DNA from 3 places in the Clostridioides sp. LIBA-6622 genome. Region 3 is predicted to be linked to each of the others. Evidence: riboswitches for the same ligand, from Rfam matches in the RefSeq annotation. Region 3 holds a riboswitch; each other region holds the start of a gene.
The links. Region 3 has a riboswitch for cyclic di-GMP ahead of ACTG47_RS18600 (type II secretion system protein). Riboswitches for the same ligand answer to the same signal wherever they lie in the genome.

Region 1: linked by a shared signal. The riboswitch ahead of ACTG47_RS10365 (SH3 domain-containing protein) and the one ahead of ACTG47_RS18600 (type II secretion system protein) in region 3 are both predicted to bind cyclic di-GMP.
Region 2: linked by a shared signal. The riboswitch ahead of ACTG47_RS15245 (M60 family metallopeptidase) and the one ahead of ACTG47_RS18600 (type II secretion system protein) in region 3 are both predicted to bind cyclic di-GMP.

The regions. Positions count from the first base shown of each region.
Region 1 is NZ_CP196998.1:2,143,615-2,145,951, reverse strand. Features, by position in the region: gene ACTG47_RS10370 (ABC transporter permease) at 1-546, opposite strand, end outside; cyclic di-GMP riboswitch class I at 1,061-1,154, shown strand; gene ACTG47_RS10365 (SH3 domain-containing protein) at 1,239-1,730, shown strand; gene ACTG47_RS10360 (hypothetical protein) at 2,082-2,337, shown strand, end outside.
Region 2 is NZ_CP196998.1:3,246,448-3,248,784, forward strand. Features, by position in the region: gene ACTG47_RS15245 (M60 family metallopeptidase) at 1-1,112, opposite strand, end outside; cyclic di-GMP riboswitch class I at 1,234-1,319, opposite strand; gene ACTG47_RS15250 (cell wall-binding repeat-containing protein) at 1,541-2,337, opposite strand, start outside.
Region 3 is NZ_CP196998.1:3,988,266-3,990,602, forward strand. Features, by position in the region: gene ACTG47_RS18595 (GspE/PulE family protein) at 1-322, opposite strand, end outside; gene ACTG47_RS18600 (type II secretion system protein) at 501-1,007, opposite strand; cyclic di-GMP riboswitch class II at 1,168-1,253, opposite strand; gene ACTG47_RS18605 (ribose-phosphate diphosphokinase) at 2,096-2,337, opposite strand, start outside.

The sequences.
Region 1 (2,337 bases), 1.8 Mb from region 3:
AGAAGGGTTCATTTGTGAGTCACGTATAAAGTCTTTTATTGTAAATTCTATAAAGAAATTACCATTAATAATTTTTATTGTGTCTCCTTTTTTCAAATTGCATTGCTTCATGTAATATACAGGAACTCCTATTTCTCCATCTTTTATTTGCATTATTTGATTGTTCATATCTAATAAAAAATCAAATTTATTGTTTTGCTTCGTAAAACTATTTTCTAGTACACTATTAGCTTGACTTTCTCCTTTACCTCCTAGAAAGATATTAGCTCCATTTATATTTAAAAGTTCAGTAGTTTGCTGTTTTTTTACATATGGAGTTTTAGTTGAAAATTTATCAATTTTTTCTTGGTCTAATTTACCAGAATACATTTGGACATAATGTGGTGTCTGAGATTTTTGAAACAAGGCAGTCACTGAATCAGTGAGTTTTATAGCGATATTTGTTGCACTAGATGCTAACATTGATGCAAGTAAAATAAAAATAAATAGAGTAATTGTTATTACTTTATTTCGTGTTAAATCTTTTAATAATATTCTTTTTAGCATAAATAATCCTCATTTCTTAAAAATTTTATATTGAATATTTTAGATTTAGTTCATAGCAGTTATAGATATATAAGATATAAACTGACCGTCAGTCTATAATGATAATATTATAATATATTTATTTTGTCAAGTCATTTAAAAAATAAAATATACATGTCTTATGATAAAGCCTTTAAAGAGAAGGTACTATAAAAGAGATTAGTAAAAATTTTAAAAAGGGAATAATTAATATAAATTATTTTTAGGCTCTATTAATTAATAATTTTTTAGATTAATTGAATATGTAAAAAGTTATTGATTATTTTGATATATTGATATTTATTGAAAAAGATTTGTTAAAAGTAGAGGTATCATATATAAATTACTATTTTTTGGATGAATTATGAAGAACAATAATTAAATTAATAAATATAAAGATATTTTTTGGTTATTATTAATTAAAAATTTAATTTATATTTAATTAATATAAAATTTGAGAGAATATCATTTTTAAATTGTTTAAATTATGTTATTATTCAGATATAGGCAATATTAGATAAATCTAATGACGCAAAGCTATAGGGACTAAAATCTTTATATAATAAAGGTCATGTCAGCCAGTTGCCAAAAAGATAATAATTCTTTTTGTTAAAAGTATTTTTTAAAGTTATATATTTTTAATAACTTAATATTTGGCAAGAGGAGGGCTTAAGATGATATCTGAGTTAATGTTAAAAAAATTTGGCGAATCAAGCATCAATTTTAAGACTAAGATTAAATTAAATTTAAGGGAAAGACCAGACATAAATAGTATGAAGTTGAAAAGTATACCAGAAGGTAAAATTGTTAAATTAAAATGTGTTGATGGAATATGGGCAGAAGTTGAAAGTAATTATGACAAAGGTTGGTTACTTTATAAATATCTAGAAAAATTTAGCAATGCTAAAAAAAATAATAATAATGACATGATAAAAAACAGAAAAAAGAATTATGTAGGAAATATAAGAACTAATGGTTTAAGTTTAGAACTTAGAAATGATAGAACATTAGACTCTAGAATTATAACTACAATTCCTGATGGTTTTAAGGTTGAAGTATGTTATAGTGTGGGCAAATGGGCAAGAGTTAATATTGATAAAAATGGAAACAGATATTCTGGATATGTATATAATCAATACATAGAAGAATGTTTAAGTTTATCATAATTGGATACTAGTAAGCTTTAAATATACTAAGAAATTTCAGAAAAAGAATCCTATTCATGGGATTCTTTTTCTTTTGTAAAAAACATTATTATAATATTAAATAGAATAAATTAATTAAGTAATTTTAATTTTAAATGGAAGATTTAAGTAAAAATAAGCTTAGCGTGTATTTTGTATGTTAAGTATCATAAATTAATATTGATTTAAAAAAGTTTAATAAAAGAAAGAATTGATGGAATAAAAATTATGTTAAAGATAAGAGAATATATAATAAATTTGAAAAAAATTGTAATTTTTAGTTTCATATATATTATAATAAATTAGATATAAGATTTTTATGAGGGGGAAAATATGAAAAAAAAGAAAACATTGATTGGGTTAGCCATATCTTTTTTACTTATAATTAGTATTATAAATCCATTACAAGTTAATGCAGAAGCTATTATTGATTCTGGTGTATACATTTCTTCAACACAAGAGAATTATAAATCTAATTATACTAGATTTAAAACTATTAAATCTAAAAGTAAACATAAACGTAGTAGGTCTAGTAAAAGCAGAGTAAAATTGAAAAAAAGAATGATAAGAACTAAAAATTATGGACATG
Region 2 (2,337 bases), 740 kb from region 3:
TCTGAGTTATTATCAGATTGCTCTGTATTTTCTTCTTTATTATTTACTTCTTCTTGCTGTTCTTCTTTTAAAGTTTTTACATACTCTTTATTTTCATAAGGAATCTCTTGAACATTACCATCTTTATCTGTAACCTCAACTATTCCTTTTGCTGGAGCACTCCCTTCAGGAGCTTTAATATTTATAACTTCCATATCAAGTGCTTCTGATAACGCTATATCCATCACTGCCGGTTTTTCTTCTGATATTTTATCCCCTTTATTTGCTGGAGATATTGTAACTCCACTACTTTCTCCACTAAACAAATCTTCTACAGTACCCTGAATATTTGTATCACTATTTTCTTCTAATGTTACTTTACTTGTATCTACTATAGGATTGGTAGGTACTATACTTTCCAGACTATTTGCATTTTCATTTTGCCCTAGATTTTTATGTACATAGTCTAGGTCAGCAATATCTACCTTTCCATCTCTATTTAAATCATATTCTTTTTTATTTGAATCTATATTTTCTAAAACTTCATTATAATCATTTTTATCTACTTTTCCGTCTCCATTTACATCTCCCATTAAGAATAGTTCATAGTTTAAAGGTTTATTTTTATTATCTACACTTGCTCTATTACTTAATAAAACCCTTTGAGAATAACTTGATATATCAATATCTTTAACTTCTTTACTCTTAAATCCACTTCCAGAGACTTCTACCTTGTATTTTCCAACAGGTAAATTACTGAACATAATATTATAATATGATATATTTTCATCTTTATCTTTTACTTCACTTCTATTGGCAGATAATTTTTTGATAGTATAGCCTATAGAATCTGTTCCTATATTTATACTTCCTGAATTTTTACCTCCAAGTTTTATTATCCCACTATTGTTACTACTATCTTTTAATTGTAGTTGTATATCAGTTATACTTTCTGATTCATTATTTTTGATTGGAAGTGAAAAATTTAAATCCACTTCTAAATTTCCCTTTAGCTTTTCTGTAACTGATTTTTCAACTGACCTTAGTTTCCCCTCTAATATAGGCTCTGCAAAAACATTCAATGGTGCACTACACATAGATACTGCTAGTACACAAGATATTGCCTTTTTCATGAAATAACAATCCTCCCTCAATAAATCTTTAATTTTCCATGAATTTAAATGCTATAGTTTCAGACAATAAAAAAAGACACTCAAAGAGAATCTTTATTATAAATAAAAAGAACTTGCTCTTTTTAGCAACTGGCTGATATGGCTTTGTAAGCTTTAATCCCTATAGTTTTGCGTCATTAGATTTCCCTAATTTTGCCATTTAATTTTCAATGCTTTTATACCCATTTTATACTATATTTAAACTTTTTAGTACAAATTTTTTATATTAAAATACAAAAAAAGAATATTTATATTATTATGTTAATATAAATATTCTTTATCATTATAAATACATTACTTAGATGTTATTTTCTAATTATTATCTTATTACATATTTCCATCACTTATATATACTATCATTATCAAAATATCTAACTCTCGATAAATACTTATTCTTTATATCTTCCATAAAACTCATGTGTTGCATATATCGTCTTATCACCTGTCATAGTTAACCCAAATCCCATTATCTCATATCCTTTATGTAACATATTTGTACCTTCCTCAGGATTGGTCTTCCACTCATTAAAAATAAAGTTTCCTATATCATCTGCATCCCTATTTGTATATACAGGTTTGTCTGGGATTTTATACTTAATTATATTTTCCCCTTGAACAGAAATGTACCCAGACTTAATCTCACTCCAATCTAAGTATTTCAAAAAAGTAGAATACGAATTTTTACCATTTATAGTATGAGATAAAGTCTTTTTATTTGCCATTAAATTAGACCAGTCATTTGCTAGACCTTCTAATCTACTTGCTACAGATAACTCTCTTACACCATTTTCTTTTCTGTATTGTTTTGTAAGAGCATATATTTTTCCCTTTATCCTATCCTTAAATACCTTATCATTTGGATTATAGTACAATCCTTGTTGATTTGGTGAGGCTTGATTTATACATTGCTTGATTACATTTTGATTTATTCCTCCTAGTACAGTCAATTTATCTGCACCACTTAAAATACTCTTATTGCTACCATTTTCAACTAAAACCACAGGTGCATTTTTTGCTATTGTAGAAGCTACCAATGCATCAGTTAGTTGCATACCTTTACTTAAATAAAATTCTTTACTGTCTTTATAAAATTCTTGTATAACTCTTTTATTTGTGTCAAATCTATCTGTTCCACCCAATCTAACAGAATTTGTACTCTTAACCAGTTCATCACTTATTATCTCGC
Region 3 (2,337 bases):
CTTGTGGGTCTGACATGGCTAGACATATCTTGTCTCCATCGATTTTGAATGGAAATATCGCATATCTTTTGCATATATTTTCTGGAACCATTTTTGTAGCTAATGTGTCTATTTCTGTTCCTTCTAAAAATACACTTTCTATATCCAAAAGTTCTTTTAATACACTTATTAATAAGTTACTATCTATAAGACCTTCTTGTACTAGAAATTCTCCTAGTCTTTTTCCACTGTTTTTTTGCTCTGATAATGCCCATTTAAGCTGGTCTTCTGTTATGTATCCTTTTTCAACCAGTTTGTCTCCTATTCTAACTTTTTTAGCCACAGATTTCACTCCTTTACTATCTCAATTATATCATCATTTATGATTGTATATTAAAGAAAATAGTATAAAAGACAGGAAGATTTTCTTCCTGTCTTTTTTATTAAATTTATGATATCTTACTCAATGTGTATATAATTTTAACTCTTTTTTGAATACATCTAAACATTTTATATGAATACTACATATCAGTATTATCTATAAGTACTATATATATAATCCCATTTTTTACGGTATTATCTTTTTCTAATGGCTCAGTAAGTTCAGTATCTTTTTTATTCTTATATATTTTATTACCTAAATCACTCAATAACTTATTTGTTTGTTCTTTTGTTAATGTAGCACCTTCGACTTTATTATCCTTAGTATTACCTATCTGTAATACTAATTTATTGCCAACAGAAAGCAATTGATATTCTCCACCTATATCTGCTTTATCAGGAAGAGTCTCCATATAAGCACTTAAACTACTTAAAGTACCATCAACAGGAACTTTATTATTATCTGAATAATAAGACAATGCTGCACTCTTAACTGAACTATAATCAGACTCAACACTTGCTACCTTAGCCTTATTTATATTACTAAATAAAGCTGGAACTGCTACTACTGCTAATATACCTATAATTGCAATTACTACCAATAATTCCACTAAAGTGAAACCTTTTTTATTCTTTCTTAACTTCATTTTTATTCCCCCTCAATTTTTTTAATTAATACTTACTTATAATATATCTGGTTAAAAATCTAAGTAAAATTATTTACACGTACTAACCAGATTTATTTCTAGCATATAACCATTTTAAAACAAAAAATGCTATGAAAATAAAAGTATCCATAAATAAATACAATTCCATAGCCGGTTGCACCACTAACTCCATATGTCCCAAGGCGCCCAAATCACAGAACATACATCAACGTTTCTATTTTTATTAAATTCAGGGTAATGCATAAAATATATACATATCCACTTATATTATATAATAGTTACCAAATTTTATCAACTAAGTTTATATTATTTATATATACCAATAATTTACATATTGAAACACAATTACTATAAATATTTATACTATACAAAAAAAGAAACATCTCCCTACAATTATCATATATCGTAAGGAGATATTTATAAATTATCATTTAGTTTTATCATTGTCATTTCCATCCTTTGCTAATATTTATTTGAAAGCTAGAAGCTATTACAATATAGTATTTTATTAAAATCATCTATATATAAACATTCTATCTCTTTTAATTATGATTCAGTCACAATCACTATATAAATGAAATTCTTCATTTACAGATATGCTTATTGTGCAAAATTACTTTCTTTACAGTAACTTTATATAATCCAGAACCCTCTCACAAACATTAAAGATATAGAATAGATACTATTTTCAATTCTTATAAATAAACTTTCAATAGATTTTTTTATTTCTTCTAGATTGTGACTGAATCATTTAATTATTAGGGGTTCATCTTCTGACCTTCCCATTGGAAACACCTCTTTCTTTATTTATATTTACATAATACTACATAATCTGAAATTTTTCAATACTTTTTCTAAATATTTTTTATATTCATAATATTCATAATATTATATGTTTTTTTATACTTATTTTTTACTTAACTACATCTAAGTTTTAAACTATAATCCTTACCTAAAATTACATACATACTTCTAATAATAAAAAATAGCTATATAAATTAAAATATCAAAAAAGAGTTGCTCAAAAGTTTTATATCCTTTTAAACAACTCTTATAAATCTAATAAATTAGAATAATTTACTTACTGATTCGTTAGAGAATATCATTCTTATAGCATCACCAAATAAAGGAGCTACAGTTTTTATCTTTATCTTATCAATTCTTTTCTCTTCAGGAAGTTGTATAGTATCAAGAACTATTAACTCACTTATCTCTGAATTAGAAATTCTTTCAATAGCTGGTCCTGATAATACACCATGAGTACAACAAGCATAAACATCTTTTGCACCAAACTCTTTAAGTGCATTTG